Regions from separate parts of the Streptomyces sp. NPDC053474 genome, predicted to be linked through region 1. Evidence: riboswitches for the same ligand, from Rfam matches in the RefSeq annotation. Region 1 holds a riboswitch; each other region holds the start of a gene.
What was found. Region 1 has a riboswitch for cobalamin ahead of metE (5-methyltetrahydropteroyltriglutamate--homocysteine S-methyltransferase). Riboswitches for the same ligand answer to the same signal wherever they lie in the genome.

Region 1 (4,956 bases):
CGCCTCGTCGGAGCCCGGCACCCGCGGCGAGTGGATGTCGTACACGCCGGGCCCCACCTCGCGCGGATAGCCCGCGGCGGCCAGCTCGTCCGCGACCCGCATGTGCGAGCGGGCCGCCTCCAGGCTGATGACGTCCGCGTCGAGGTCGTCGATGGCCTGGAGGACGTCGCCGAACTCCGCGTAGCACATGTGGGTGTGGATCTGCGTCTCGGGCCGCACGCCGCTCGTGGTGAGCCGGAAGGACTCCGTCGCCCACCGCAGGTACGCGGCCCGGTCCGCGGCGCGCAGGGGCAGCGTCTCGCGCAGCGCGGGCTCGTCGACCTGGATCACCGACGTGCCCGCCGCCTCCAGGTCGTTCACCTCGTCGCGCAGGGCGAGCGCCACCTGGCGCGCGGTGTCGCCGAGCGGCTGGTCGTCGCGGACGAACGACCACGCGAGCATGGTCACCGGCCCGGTCAGCATGCCCTTGACCGGCCGGTCGGTGAGCGCGTTCGCGTACGAGGTCCAGCGCACCGTCATCGGCTGCGGGCGCGAGATGTCACCGGCGAGCACCGGCGGCCGCACATAGCGCGTGCCGTACGACTGGACCCAGCCGTGCCGGGTCGCCAGATAGCCGGTGAGCTGCTCGGCGAAGTACTGGACCATGTCGTTGCGCTCGGGCTCGCCGTGCACCAGGACGTCGATGCCCGCCTTCTCCTGGAAGGCGAGCACCGCCTGGATCTCGGACTCGATGCGCTCCTCGTACTGGGCCGCGTCGATCCGGCCCGCGCGCAGGTCGGCGCGGGCCGTTCGCAACTCGGTGGTCTGCGGGAACGAGCCGATGGTGGTCGTCGGGAGCAGCGGCAGGCCCAGGCTCGCGCGCTGCGCGGCGGCCCGCTCCGGATAGGGCTGCGCGCGCCGGGCGTCGGCGGGGGTCGCGGCGGCGGCGCGCTCGCGCACCGCCGGGTCGTGGGTGAGCGCGGAGCCCGCCCGCGACGCCAGGTCGGCGCGGTTCGCGGCGAGTTCGGCGGCGATGGTGTCCGGGCCCTGGGACAGCCCGCGGGCCAGGGTGACCAGCTCGGTCGTCTTCTGCCGGGCGAAGGCGAGCCAGCGGGCGACCTGCGGGTCGATGTCGCGCTCGACGGCGGCGTCCAGCGGCACGTGCAGCAGGGAGCAGGAGGCGGCGACGTCCACGCGGTCGGCGAGCCCGAGCAGGGTGCCGAGGGTGCTGAGGGACTTCTCCAGGTTGTTGATCCAGATGTTGCGCCCGTCGACGACCCCCGCGACCAGGCGCTTGCCGGGCAGGCCGCCCGCCCGCGCGAGGTCGTCGAGGTTGGCGGCGGCGGGCCCCGTGAAGTCGACGGCCAGTCCGTCGACGGGCGCCTTGGCGAGCACCGGGAGCGCCTCGCCGAGCCGGTCGAAGTAGGAGGCGACGAGCAGCTTCGGGCGGTCGTCGAGCGCGCCCAGGTCGCGGTAGGCGCGGGCCGCCGCGTTCAGGTCGGCGGGCGTGCGGTCCTGGACGAGCGCGGGCTCGTCCAGCTGCACCCAGGCGGCGCCCGCCGCCCGCAGGTCGGCGAGGACCTCCGCGTACACGGGAAGCAGCCGGTCCAGGAGGGTCAGCGGCTCGAAGCCCGGGTCGACGTCCGGCGCGGGCTTGGCGAGCAGCAGATAGGTGACCGGGCCGACGAGCACGGGGCGCGCGGCGAGGCCGAGCGCGAGCGCCTCCTTCACCTCGGCGACCTGCTTCGTCGCGTCCGCCGCGAAGACCGTGTCCGGGCCCAGCTCCGGCACCAGGTAGTGGTAGTTGGTGTCGAACCACTTGGTCATTTCGAGGGGCGCCACCTCCGCGGTGCCCCGGGCCATCGCGAAGTAGCCGTCCAGCGGGTCCGCCGCGACGGCGGCGCGGTGCCGGGCGGGGATCGCGCCGACCATCACGCTGGTGTCCAGGACGTGGTCGTAGTACGAGAAGTCGCCGGTCGGGACCTCGTGGACACCGGCGTCCGCGAGCTGCTCCCAGTTCGTGCGGCGCAGCAGGGCCGCCGTCTCCCGCAGGCCCTCGGCGCTCACGCGGCCCTTCCAGTAGCCCTCGACGGCCTTCTTCAACTCCCGGTCTGCGCCCTGACGGGGGTAGCCGTACACGGTGGCCCGTGCCGCCGCGGCTGCGGACTTGTCTGTCACAGAACTCTCCTTCGCGAGCAATGTCGTATGGGTCCCGGGACGATCGGGAGCGCGAAGGAGGAACAGACCGGCCGACCGGCCGCGGCCGTCGATGGCCGCGCGCCTGTGCCCGATGTGTACGCCGACCCGCCCACGAGGTCACCGGTGAGCCGCGCACGCCGGGGCGCGCACGGGCAACGGGCAGGTCTTCGGACTCGCGGGCGAGACCTCCGAGGAGGTCACCTACTGGCCGTCGCTTCCCGGGTCCGTGCCGGACCCAGTGCGTATGACGGCGGTCGTTCCCACTCACCGCTGCGGGGCAGTCCCGGATTCCCACCGGGTTCCCTCTTACGACGCCACTGCCTGGCGGGCAGGACGAACCAGTCGCGCCGCAAGCGTAGGTGATGAACCCCTGTCCAGGGGAGGGGGGAGAGGGCGGGCGCGGCTTATTGCACAGTGTTTGCAATTACTATGGCTGCGCAGTAGCTGGATCGGTCGGCACGCGGAAGAAGCGGGAGTACACGCATGGCACCCCCTCGGATCGTTCTGGGGATCGAGTCTTCGTGCGACGAGACCGGGGCGGGTCTCGTGCGCGGCGGGCGGCTGCTCGGGCACGCCGTCGCGTCCAGCATGGACGAGCACGCCCGCTTCGGCGGCGTCGTCCCCGAGATCGCCGCCCGCGCCCACGTGCACGCGCTGAACCCGGTGGTCCGCCGCGCCCTCGACCGGGCGGGGCTGCGGCTCGGCGACATCGGCGCCGTGGCCGTGACGACCGGTCCCGGGCTCTCCGGCGCCCTCCAGGTCGGCCTCGCCGGGGCGAAGGGCCTCGCGTACGCGCTCGACGTACCGCTGTACGGCGTGCACCACCTGGCCGGGCACGTCGCCGCCGACACCCTGGAGCACGGGCCGCTGCCCGACCCGTGCGTGGTCCTCATCGTCTCCGGCGGCCACACCTCGCTGCTGCTCGTGCGCGACCTCGCCCGGGACCCCCTCACGCACCTGGGCGACACCATGGACGACGCGGCGGGGGAGTGCTTCGACAAGGTGGCCCGCGTCTTCGGCCTGCCCTACCCGGGCGGCCCCGCCGTCGACCGCGCGGCCCGCGCGGGCTCGCCGGACGCGGTGGCCTTCCCGCGCCCGCTGACCGGGCCGCGCGACGATCCGTACGCCTTCTCGTTCTCCGGCCTGAAGACCGCCGCGGCCCGCTGGGCCGAGCGCCACCGGGGCGGCGAACTGCCGGTCGCCGACGGGGCCGCCGCGCTCCAGGAGGCCGTGGCCGACGTCCTGACCCGCAAGGCGGTCGCGGCCTGCACCGCGCACGGCGTGGGCACCCTCGTGGTCGTCGGCGGCGTCGCCGCCAACTCCCGGGTGCGGGCCCTCGCCGAGGAGCGCTGCCGGGCCGCGGGGATCACCCTGCGCGTCCCGCCCCTTGGCCTGTGCACCGACAACGGCGCGATGATCGCCGCCGTGGGCGACCTCCTGGTGCGCGCGGGCGCCGAGCCCGCGCCCCTCGACGTGTCCATCGACCCCTCGGCGCCGCTGGAGTACGCCGCGCTGCACCCCACCGCCCGCGTCGCGAGGGCCGCCTGATGGCCGCCGTCGTGCACCGCCTCGCGGGCCCCGGCCTGCTCGCCCACCGCGAGGGCATCCGCGCGGTCTACGCCGCCGCGTTCGCCGAGCCGCCCTGGCACGCGGAGCCCGCCGAGGCCGACGGCTATCTGACGCGCCTCGCGGCCGACACCGCCCGGCCCGGCTTCGCGGGCGCCGTCGCCCTCAACGGCGAGCGGGTGCTCGGCTTCGCCACGGCCTGGACGTCGAGCACCCCGCTGCCCGGCACCCGCTCCTACCCGCGCGTCACCGCCGCGCTCGGCGCGGAGCGCGCCGCCGCCTGGCTGTGCGGCGGCCTGGAGGTCGACGAACTCGCCGTCGCGCCCGGCGCGCACGGGCGCGGACTCGGCCGTACGCTCCTCGCAGCGGTCACGCGCGACGCGCCCGACGCCCGCTGCTGGCTGCTCACGTCCGTGCGGGCCGACGCCACCGTCCGCTTCTACCGGCGGCTCGGCTGGCGGCAGGTCACCCACCCCGCCCCCGGCGGCCACGGCACCGGCGTCTTCCTCGGCCCCGACCACCCGGCGCGCACCGCCGCCCTACCGCCCCTGTAGCCCCACCCGGGGTACGCCATGCGCCTGGAGCGCATGGCCACCCTGCTAGCGCCCCGCCAGCCAGTCCACCACCGCCCTGGCCGAGAACTCCGCCTGCCCGCCCCGCACCAGGAACTCCGCCGCGGCGAACGCCGGGTCGTCCGCCTGCGCGGGAACGTAGGGGATCGCGACACACCGCATGCCCGCGGCCCGGGCGGCCAGGGCGCCCGGCACCGCGTCCTCCAGGACCACGCAGCGCGCGGGCTCGGCGCCGAGCAGCTGCGCGGCGGCCAGGAAGACGTCCGGCGCGGGCTTGCCGTGCGCGACCTCCTCCGCCGACACATACGTCTTCAGCCACGCGTCCAGACCCGTGCCCTCCAGGATCGCCCCGATCGCGGCGCGCGAGGAACCGGAGGCCACCGCCATCGGCACCCCCGCCTCGTGCAGCAGCTCCACGAACTCCGCCATCCGCGGGTACACGCGCGTGGACGTGCGGGCCAGCTCCAGATAGCGCCGGTTCTTGTCCGCGAGCAGCTCGGGCAGCGGGGTGCTCAGGCCGTAGGTCTGCTTCCAGTCGGCCAGGGTCTCCTGGGTGGAGATGCCCACGTACCGCTCGTGGTCCTGCCAGGTGAAGTCCGTGACCCCCTGCTCGGCGAGCAGTTGCCGTCCCGCTTCGAAG
Region 2 (4,956 bases), on a different contig from region 1:
CTCATCGCCTTCGGCGTGCTCGCCGCGTACACCTACTCCTCGGGCCTGAGGGCCCCGGCGCTGATCGCGTTCGTGAAGGACACCCTGATCTACATCGTGATCGTGGTGGCCATCATCTACATCCCGATCAAACTGGGCGGGTTCGACGACGTCTTCCACGCGGCGAGCGAGAAGTTCTCGGCGACCAACGAGGCGACCGGCAAGCCCGTCGGCGCGCTCGTGCCCGGGGACGCGGGGACCTGGACGTACGCGACCCTGGCGCTCGGCTCGGCGCTCGCGCTCTTCATGTACCCGCACTCGATCACCGCGACGCTGTCCTCGCGCAGCCGGGACGTGATCCGCCGCAACACCACCATCCTGCCGCTGTACTCGCTGATGCTGGGCCTGCTCGCGCTGCTCGGGTTCATGGCGATCGCGGCCGGGGTGAAGGTCGACAACGGACAGCTGGCGATCCCGCAGCTGTTCGAGGACATGTTCCCCGACTGGTTCACCGGCGTGGCCTTCGCGGCCATCGGCATCGGCGCGCTCGTGCCCGCCGCCATCATGTCCATCGCGGCCGCGAACCTCTTCACGCGCAACATCTACAAGGACTTCCTCAAGCCCGACGCGACGCCCGAGCAGGAGACCAAGGTCTCCAAGCTGGTCTCGCTCCTGGTGAAGGTGGGCGCCCTCGCCTTCGTGCTCACCATGGACAAGACCGTCGCCATCAACTTCCAGCTCCTGGGCGGCATCTGGATCCTGCAGACCATGCCCGCGCTCGTCGGCGGCCTGTTCACGCGGTGGTTCCACCGGTGGGCGCTGCTCGCCGGGTGGGCGGTCGGCATGGTCTACGGGACGGTGGCCGCGTACGGCGTGGCCTCGCCCACGCAGAAGCACTTCGGCGGGTCCTCCAAGGAGATCCCGGGCATCGGCGAGATCGGCTACATCGGCCTGACGGCGTTCGTCCTGAACGTGGTCGTGACGGTCGTCCTCACCTTCGCCCTGAAGGCGTTCAAGGCCCCCGACGGCGTCGACGAGACCTCCCCCGAGGACTACACGGCCGACGCCGGTGACCGGGGCGTGGCCGTCGAGCTGCCCAAGGTGGGGGCGGGCCACTGAGCCGTGGCAGTACGCACCGACAGGGCCGGGCGGGGCACGACGGCGGACGCATGCGAAAGGATGTGCGCATGAGACGTTCCCGCCGCCTCCTCCCGGCCCTGTTCCTCGCGCCGCTCGCCCTCACCGGCTGCGGCTCGGACAGCCTCGACAGCGCGGCACCGCCGGACCGCGCCGAGCTGAAGGCCCGCGCCGAGGCGGCGCAGACCGTCGTGGAGCACGTCTACGTGACGGAGGCCGACGGCTTCGAGCTGGCACGGCAGTCGGTGGGCGTGATCGGCGACTACGGCTTCCAGTCCACCTACGTACGGGACGAGGGCGGCGCGCAGCTCACGCTCTCCGTCGACCGGGGCACCGTCACCGACGGGAACTGCCGCACGGTCCGGCCCGTCGCCACGCGCTGCGAGAAGGACGGCAAGGGCTGGTACCGCGTCACGGGCTCCCGGCACGAGTACGTCCGTACGGAGAACGGGCTGCGCGTCCAGCTCGCCGCCGACCGCGACGCGGTGAGCCGCGAGGTGCTGCGCGCCGCCGCCGAGGCCGCCCACCGCGCCGACGACCGCGAACTCGACGCGACCCTGCCCGAGACGGCCGACCCCGAGGGCCTGCCCACGGACGGCGGCGACACGGGCCGCCCCGTGGAGCGCGGCGACCTGCCGCCCGAGGGCGACGGCGCGCCGCAGGACCCGCCGGGCGCGGGCGGCTGACCCATCGGGCGCGGGCGGCCGACCCACCAGGCGCGGGCGACTGACCCGCCAGGCGCGGGCGACCGACCCACCGGCGCACCGGCCCGCGCCGGGCCCCGCGCGGGCCCTCCCCGCCCCCGCGCCAGGCTCTCCCCACCCCGCTCCGGACCCGGCCCCCGGCCCGCCCTTCCTCCCCGGCGCGTTGACGCTCAGACGCGCTCCCGAGCGACCACACCCCGTGAGGGAACGGTCACCTCCGACACAACATCTAGGGGCGCCACCGAAACCCGGCACAAGATGTATGCTCGTCCTCGCTGTCGCCGCAGGGGAATCCGGTGGAAGTCCGGAACTGTCCCGCAACGGTGTACGTGTGCGCATTTGCGTACCCACAAAGTCCGAGGACCTGCCGACAGCGCACCCGTGCCGCCCGGCCCGGGTGCAGACGTCCGGGCCTCGTGGACATGGGCTGGTGGACGCGGCGTACGTACCGCCTCGCGCGGTCGCGCCCGTGTGCCCTCGCCTGCCTCGATGCCCAGAGCCGAGCGAGGGAGAGCACCACGTGACCATCGCGCCCGCCGAGCCCGCGTCAGCGCAGGCCGAAGCCGGTCAGCAGCACGCCGAGCAGTCCGCCCCGTCCACCGACGGGCCCGGCGCCGCCCTGCTGCGCACCCTGACCGACCTCACCGCCGACCTTCCCGACGCCGACCCCGGACGCGTCGCCGCGGCCGCGCTGCGCGGCCGCTCGGCGAAGGCCGACGAGGCGGAGTTGCGGGAGCTCGCCACCGAGGCGGCCGCCGGACTCATCTCCGAGGACCCCGCGTACTCCCGGCTCGCCGCCCGGCTCCTGACGATCGGCATCCGCGAGGAGGCCGCCTCGCAGGGCGTCACGTCGTTCTCCGAGTCCGTCGCGGTCGGCCACCGCGAGGGCCTGATCGCCGACCGCACCGCCGACTTCGCGGCCCTGCACGGCCCCCGTCTGGACGCCCTGGTGGAGGCCGCGCTCGCCGACGGCGCCGACCGCCGCTTCGGCTACTTCGGCCTGCGCACGCTGCACAGCCGCTATCTGCTGCGCCACCCGATCACCCGCAAGGTCATCGAGACCCCGCAGCACTTCATGCTGCGCGTGGCCACCGGTCTCGCCGAGGACGACTCCGTGCGCGCGCTCGACGAGGTCGCCGCGCTGTACGGCCTGATGAGCCGCCTCGACTACCTGCCGTCGTCGCCGACGCTCTTCAACTCCGGCACCCGCCACCCGCAGATGTCGAGCTGCTACCTGCTCGACTCGCCGCTCGACGAGCTGGACTCGATCTACGACCGCTACCACCAGGTGGCGCGCCTGTCGAAGCACGCGGGCGGCATCGGCCTGTCGTACTCCCGCATCCGCTCGCGCGGTTCGCTGATCCGCGGCACGAACGGCCACTCCAACGGCATCGTGCCGTTCCTGAAGACGCTCGACGCCTCCGTCGCCGCCGTGAACCAGGGCGGCCGCCGCAAGGGCGCCGCCGCCGTCTACCTGGAGACCTGGCACTCCGACATCGAGGAGTTCCTGGAGCTGCGGGACAACACCGGCGAGGACGCCCGGCGCACCCACAACCTGAACCTGGCGCACTGGATCCCGGACGAGTTCATGCGCCGGGTCGCCGCCGACCAGGAGTGGTCGCTGTTCTCCCCCGCCGACGTGCCCGAGCTCGTCGACCTGTGGGGCGAGGAGTTCGACACGGCGTACCGCGCGGCCGAGGCCAGGGGCCTGGCGCAGAAGACCATGCCCGCCCGCGATCTGTACGGCCGCATGATGCGCACCCTCGCGCAGACCGGCAACGGCTGGATGACCTTCAAGGACACCTCCAACCGCACCGCCAACCAGACCGCCGAGCCCGGCCACACCGTGCACTCCTCCAACCTGTGCACGGAGATCCTGGAGGTCACGAACGACGGCGAGACGGCCGTGTGCAACCTCGGCTCGGTGAACCTCGGGGCCTTCGTGGCCGACGGGGACATCGACTGGGAGCGCCTGGACGCCACCGTCCGCACCGCCGTGACGTTCCTCGACCGCGTCGTCGACATCAACTTCTACCCGACCGAGCAGGCCGGGAACTCCAACGCCAAGTGGCGCCCGGTGGGCCTGGGCGCCATGGGCCTGCAGGACGTCTTCTTCCAGCTGCGGCTGCCCTTCGACTCGGCCGAGGCCAAGGCCCTGTCCACGCGGATCGCCGAGCGGATCATGCTCGCCGCGTACGAGGCGTCCGCGGACCTCGCCGAGCGCCACGGGCCGCTGCCCGCCTGGGAGAAGACCCGCACGGCCCGCGGCGTCCTGCACCCCGACCACTACGAGACAGAGCGGGCCTGGCCCGAGCGCTGGGAGGCCCTGCGGACGCGCATCGGCAAGGTCGGCATGCGCAACTCGCTGCTCCTGGCCATCGCCCCGACGGCCACCATCGCGTCCATCGCGGGCGTCTACGAGTGCATCGAGCCGCAGGTCTCCAACCTCTTCAAGCGCGAGACGCTGTCCGGCGAGTTCCTCCAGGTGAACTCCTACCTGGTGCAGGACCTCAAGGAGCTCGGCGTCTGGGACGCGCAGACCCGTGAGGCGCTGCGCGAGTCCAACGGCTCGGTGCAGGGCTTCACCTGGGTGCCCGCCGACGTGCGGAACCTGTACCGCACGGCCTGGGAGATCCCGCAGCGCGGCCTGATCGACATGGCCGCCGCGCGCACGCCCTACCTCGACCAGTCGCAGTCCCTGAACCTGTTCCTGGAGACGCCGACCATCGGCAAGCTCTCCTCGATGTACGCCTACGCCTGGCAGCAGGGCCTCAAGACCACGTACTACCTGCGCTCGCGCCCCGCGACGCGCATCGCCCGCGCCGCCGGGGGCTCCGCCGCCGCGGCCGCCCCCGTCCCCCAGCAGGTGACCGACCCCGAGGCGATCGCCTGCTCCCTGGAAAACCCCGAGTCCTGCGAGGCCTGCCAGTAATGTCCCAGTCGGAACAGCACACCACGACGACGGGCGAGAAGAATCTGCTCGACCCGGGCTTCGAGCTGACGCTCCGCCCGATGCGCTACCCGGACTTCTACGAGCGCTACCGGGACGCGATCAAGAACACCTGGACCGTGGAGGAGGTCGACCTCCACTCGGACGTGGCCGACCTCGCCAAGCTGACGCCCGAGGAGCAGCACC
Region 3 (4,956 bases), on a different contig from region 1:
CCCGGACCGGCCCGTTCGGCAGGGTCAGGCGACCGTCTCCTTGAGCACGTCGGCGACGGTGACCCCGGCCAGCTCGGCCTTCATCGCCTCCTCCGCGCGGTCGTACGCGCCGCGCAGGACCGGCGGGATGCCGCGCCCCACGGGGCACTTCGGATTGGGGGCGGAGGCGTGGAGGGCGAGGAGCGGGTCGGGCTCGACCGCGAGGTAGACGTCCCGGAGCGTGATCGCGCCGGGCTCGCGGGCGAGGCGCCAGCCCGCGCCCTGGCCGCGCTGCGACACCACGAGGCCCGCGTCGCGCAGACCGCCGAGCGTGCGGCGGATGACGACCGGGTTGGTGTTGACGCTGGCGGCGATCTCGTCGGACGTCACGATGCCGTCGGGCCGCTTGGGGCAGACCAGGGCCATCCACGTCAGCGCGTGCGTGGCCACGGTCATGCGGCTGTTGGCGCTCACGGGTCCTCCGGTCGCTCGGTTCGTTCGGTTCGCTCGGCCGCCCTGTCGAAACTGATTCTGTTACGACAGGGGCGTGGCTGTCCAGCCCTGTCCGTCCTCGGACGTGGTCATCCGGGGAGTGCGGGCGGCGGGTCCGACGGCCGCAGGAAGGTGACCGTGGGGTGGTCCTGGGGCGCGGTGGGTGGGGTGACCCGGGCCCGCACGCCGTAGACCTCCGCGATGAGGGGCTCGGTGATGACCTCCACCGGTGTGCCGTGCGCGTACGCCCTGCCCTCCTTCAGGACCAGGATCTCGTCGCAGAACATCGCGGCCAGGTTGAGGTCGTGCAGGGCGATCACCGTGGTGACGGGGAGGGCGGCCACCAGGGCGAGGAGGTCCAGCTGGTGGTGGATGTCCAGGTGGTTGGTGGGCTCGTCGAGGAGGAGCTCGCGGGGGGACTGGGCCAGGGCCCGGGCGAGGTGGGAGCGCTGGCGTTCGCCGCCGGAGAGGGTGTGCCAGGGCTGGCCCGCGCGGTCGGCCAGGCCCGTGCGGGCCAGGGCTTCGGCCACGGCCCGCTCGTCCTCGGCCGTCGACGGCACCCAGGCTCGGCGGTGCGGGACCCGGCCCAGGCGTACGACGTCCCGCACCGTCAGGTCGACCTGGGTGTCCGCCTGTTGCTCCACCAGGGCGAGGCGGCGGGCCACCGCGCGGCGGCCCAGGTCGCGCAGCGGCTCGCCGTCGAGGGTGACCGCCCCGGCGGTCGGGGCCAGGACGCCCGCGAGGAGGCGCAGGAGCGTGGACTTGCCTGAGCCGTTGGGGCCCAGGAGGCCGACCACCGTGCCCGGGCGCGGGGCGAGGGTGACGCCGTCGACGATGAGGCGCCCGCCCGCGGTCCGGGAGACCCGGTCCGCGCTCAGGCCCGCGCCGCCCTCCACGGGAAGGCCCGCCGAAGACTCCGCCGGAGGGCCCGCCGACGGCTCCGCCTGAGGGCCCTCCGACAGCCCTGCCGGAGCGCCTGCCGAAGACTCCGCCCGGGACTCCGCCGCGCTCATCCGACCCTCCTCGTGCGGTAGAGGACCGCCACGAACGCGGGGACGCCGATCAGCGACGTGACCACCCCGACCGGCACCTCCTGCGGGTCCAGGAGCGTACGGGCCAGGGTGTCCACCCAGATGAGGAAGACCGCGCCGGTCAGGGCCGTCACCGGCAGCAGGCGGGCGTGGCGCGGGCCGACGAGCACGCGGGCCGCGTGCGGCAGGGTCAGGCCGACGAAGCCGATGGCCCCGGCGGCGCTGACCAGGGCGGCCGTGAGCAGGGCCGTGGTGCACAGCAGGAGCAGCCGGACCCGGGTGACGTGCACGCCCAGGGCGGCCGCCGCGTCCTGGCCGAAGGCGAACGCGTCGAGGGTGTGGGCCCGGGACAGACAGATCACCAGGGCCACGGCGAGGACCGCCGCGCACACCGCCACGTCCGTCCAGTCCGCCCCGCTCAACGAGCCGAGCAGCCAGAACAGGACGCCGCGCGTCGTCTCCGCGTCGGCGGCCGTCAGGATGACGAAGGAGGTGAGGGAGGAGAAGAGCTGCATGGCCGCGACCCCGGACAGGACCACGCGGTCCGTCGTGGCGCCCAGCGCCTGGCTCAGGAGCAGCACGAAGCCGAACGCGCACAGGGCGCCGACGAAGGCCCCGCCGGAGACCGACACCGCTCCCCCGCCGACCCCGAGGACCACCACCGCCACCGCGCCCGTGGACGCCCCCGAGGACACGCCGAGCACGAAGGGGTCGGCGAGCGGATTGCGCAGCAGCGACTGGAGGACCGCGCCGCACACGGCGAGGCCCGCCCCGCAGACGCCCGCGAGCAGGGTGCGCGGCATGCGCAGGTTCCACACGATGCCGTCGCGCAGCGGGGTGAGCTCGGCCTCGCCCCAGCCGAGGTGGGCGGCCACCGCCGCCCAGACGTCCGGTACGGAGATGTCGGCCGGGCCGATGGTGCCGGCGACGGCCACCGACAGCGGCAGGGCCACCAGGCCCGCCGCCCACAGCAGCGCCGCGCGCCCGGCGCCGTGGCGTCCGCGCCGGGAGCCGCGCGTCCGCTCGCGCACGGCGGTGCTCACCGCGCCAGGCCGAACGCGCGCAGCCCCGCCGCGACTTGTTCGATGCCGTCGACCGTGCGGATCGTCGGGTTGAGGGCCTGGCCGCTGAGCAGCACGTACCGCTTCTTCTTCACGGCCGTGAGGTTCTTCGTGACGGGGTTGGACTCCAGGAACCTGATCTTTTGGCGGGCGCTCTCGGCCGACTGGGCCCTGCGGGTGAGGTCGCCGATGACGAGGACGTCCGGGTCGCGGTCGGCCACGGTCTCCCAGTTGATCTGGGGCCACTCGGCGCGCGTGTCGGCGAAGACGTTGCGGACGCCGAGGGCGCGGGTGATGACGCCGGGCGCGCCGCAGCAGCCCGCGATGTAGGGCGCCTTGGAGTCGGAGAACCAGTACAGGACGGACGCGTCGGACGACTTGAGCGTCCGCTTCGCCTTGGTGACGCGGGACTTGAGGTCGGCGACGAGGCGCTCGCCGCGGGCCTGGACGTGGAAGACCCGGGCCAGGTCGCGGATCTCGCCGTAGACGGTGTCCATGGTGAGCGTCTTGGTGCGGGTGCCGTCGCCGTCGCCGCCGTTGTCCTTGCCCGCGCAGTCGGTGGGCGAGACGTAGACGGGGACGCCGAGCTCGGTGAACTTGGCGCGGTCGGCGACGCCGCCCTTGCCGACGGTGTAGAGGAACGACGCGCTGACGAAGTCCGGCTCCTTGGAGAGGACCTTCTCCAGGGACGGGTAGCGGTCGGCGAGGCGCTCGACCTTCGCGTTCTGCTTCTTCAGGCGGGGCAGGACCGGGTCGGTCCAGGTGCCGGTGCCCGCCATGCGGTCGGCGAGGCCGAGGGAGAGCAGGATCTCCGTGGAGCCCTGGTCGAGGGAGACCGCCCGCTTCGGCGGGGCCGTGACCTCGGCCTTCTCGCCGCAGGAGGTGACGGTCACCGGGTAGCCGGGGGCCTTGGCCCCCTCGTCCTGCCGCTTCGCCGAGCCGCCGCCGCAGGCGGTGAGCAGGAGCAGGCCGCCCGCCGCGAGCAGCGCGGTCAGGCGCGCCCCCGGACCGGAGCGGGCACCGGGGGCGGTGGTGCGGGGACGGGCGGCCGCGCGGGGTGCGCGAGGGGCGTAAGGAGGCACAGGACTTCCCGGGTCTCATGGCTCATGCGCGGAGCCTGGTCGGCGAAACCCCGCCGCCCGGCGCGCGGTCGGCGGTGCCAGCAGGTCTTCGGACTCGGGTTCGTCCGGGCGGGGCCGCCTTCCCGGATGTCGGTGACATCCAGTGGCCGCTGGTCCCGCCCGTCCCCCTCACCGCTGCGCGTCAGTTCCGGATTCCCACCGGATTCCCTGGCCCGGGTGCGGGCGCGACTGGCGTGCGCAAGCTATCACCCCGCCGCGGGCCGTAAGGACGTCACCCCTGCTCGGGGCGGGGTTCGCCGCGGTAGGTGCCGAAGGACCACTTGTTGCCCTCCGGGTCGGCGACGGCGAACTCGCGGCTGCCGTACGGCTGGTCCTCGATCGCGCGGATGACCGTCACGCCCGCCTCCTTGAGGCGGGCGTAGAGGGCGTCGACGTGGTCGGTGACGACGTACGCGCCGAACGTCCCCGGCTTGAGGCACCACTCGGCCGACTCCGGGTCGTACGAGCCGAGCATGACGCCGCCGCCCTCGGGCCAGTCGAGCTGGGCGTGGGCGACGCGGCCGCCGTCCTCGTAGACGGCGGTGCGCAGGAAGCCGACGGTGGTGACGAGGAAGTCGATGAGGGCGGGGGCGTCGTGGGCCTGGAAGGTGGGCCAGACGTCCGGGGTGCGCGGGGTCGGGGAAGTGTGGCCGTTCTGTACCGCTTCGTTGGTTTTCATGGCCCTCAGTCTTCGCCGTCGCGGTGTCCCCCGGCTTGGATATTCCGGCACTCCTCGGCCAGCCAGGCGCTCGGGCTCACGCCTGTGTACTGGCGGAAGTCGCGCACCAGGTGAGAGTGGTCGTAGTAGCCGCAGTCGGCGGCGACGCGGGCGAGGTCGGCGGGCGCGCCCGCGACGACCGCGCGCACGACCCGCGCCTTCGCGTGCTGGAAGCGCAGCAGGCGGGCGGCCTGCTTGGGCGTCACGCCGGTCTCGGCGCGGAACAGGGCCGTCAGGCGGCGCTCGCTGAGCGCGACGTGCGCGGCCAGGCCCCGCAGGGTGCCCGCGCCCCGGTGCCGGGCGAGCCACGCCCAGGCCTCGGCGACCTCGGGGCGCACCGGCGCACGGCGCCCGGCGTCGGCGGCGCGGCGCGCCAAGTAGGCGTTGAGGCAGGCGAACCGCTCGTCCCAGCCGTCGGCCTCGCACAGCCGCTCGCGGACGTCGGCGGCGATCCGGCCGAGGACGTCCGTGCCGTCGGTGACGAGCCGCCCGGTCAGCTCGGCGGCCGGGAGGCCGAGGAGCGAGCGGGCCGCGAGCGGGTGCACGGCGAGCTG

Region 2: linked by a shared signal. The riboswitch ahead of ACIG3E_RS00055 (ribonucleoside-diphosphate reductase subunit alpha) and the one ahead of metE (5-methyltetrahydropteroyltriglutamate--homocysteine S-methyltransferase) in region 1 are both predicted to bind cobalamin.
Region 3: linked by a shared signal. The riboswitch ahead of ACIG3E_RS11140 (ABC transporter substrate-binding protein) and the one ahead of metE (5-methyltetrahydropteroyltriglutamate--homocysteine S-methyltransferase) in region 1 are both predicted to bind cobalamin.

The regions. Positions count from the first base shown of each region.
Region 1 is NZ_JBITXV010000006.1:303,032-307,987, forward strand. Features, by position in the region: gene metE (5-methyltetrahydropteroyltriglutamate--homocysteine S-methyltransferase) at 1-2,157, opposite strand, end outside; cobalamin riboswitch at 2,319-2,536, opposite strand; gene tsaD (tRNA (adenosine(37)-N6)-threonylcarbamoyltransferase complex transferase subunit TsaD) at 2,662-3,726, shown strand; gene ACIG3E_RS16715 (GNAT family N-acetyltransferase) at 3,726-4,298, shown strand; gene ACIG3E_RS16720 (HAD family hydrolase) at 4,344-4,956, opposite strand, start outside.
Region 2 is NZ_JBITXV010000001.1:9,585-14,540, forward strand. Features, by position in the region: gene mctP (monocarboxylate uptake permease MctP) at 1-1,098, shown strand, start outside; gene ACIG3E_RS00050 (hypothetical protein) at 1,167-1,802, shown strand; cobalamin riboswitch at 2,066-2,207, shown strand; gene ACIG3E_RS00055 (ribonucleoside-diphosphate reductase subunit alpha) at 2,341-4,752, shown strand; gene ACIG3E_RS00060 (ribonucleotide-diphosphate reductase subunit beta) at 4,752-4,956, shown strand, end outside.
Region 3 is NZ_JBITXV010000004.1:277,284-282,239, reverse strand. Features, by position in the region: gene ACIG3E_RS11155 (Rrf2 family transcriptional regulator) at 25-453, opposite strand; gene ACIG3E_RS11150 (ABC transporter ATP-binding protein) at 561-1,484, opposite strand; gene ACIG3E_RS11145 (FecCD family ABC transporter permease) at 1,481-2,545, opposite strand; gene ACIG3E_RS11140 (ABC transporter substrate-binding protein) at 2,542-3,558, opposite strand; cobalamin riboswitch at 3,707-3,893, opposite strand; gene ACIG3E_RS11135 (VOC family protein) at 3,917-4,363, opposite strand; gene ACIG3E_RS11130 (helix-turn-helix domain-containing protein) at 4,369-4,956, opposite strand, start outside.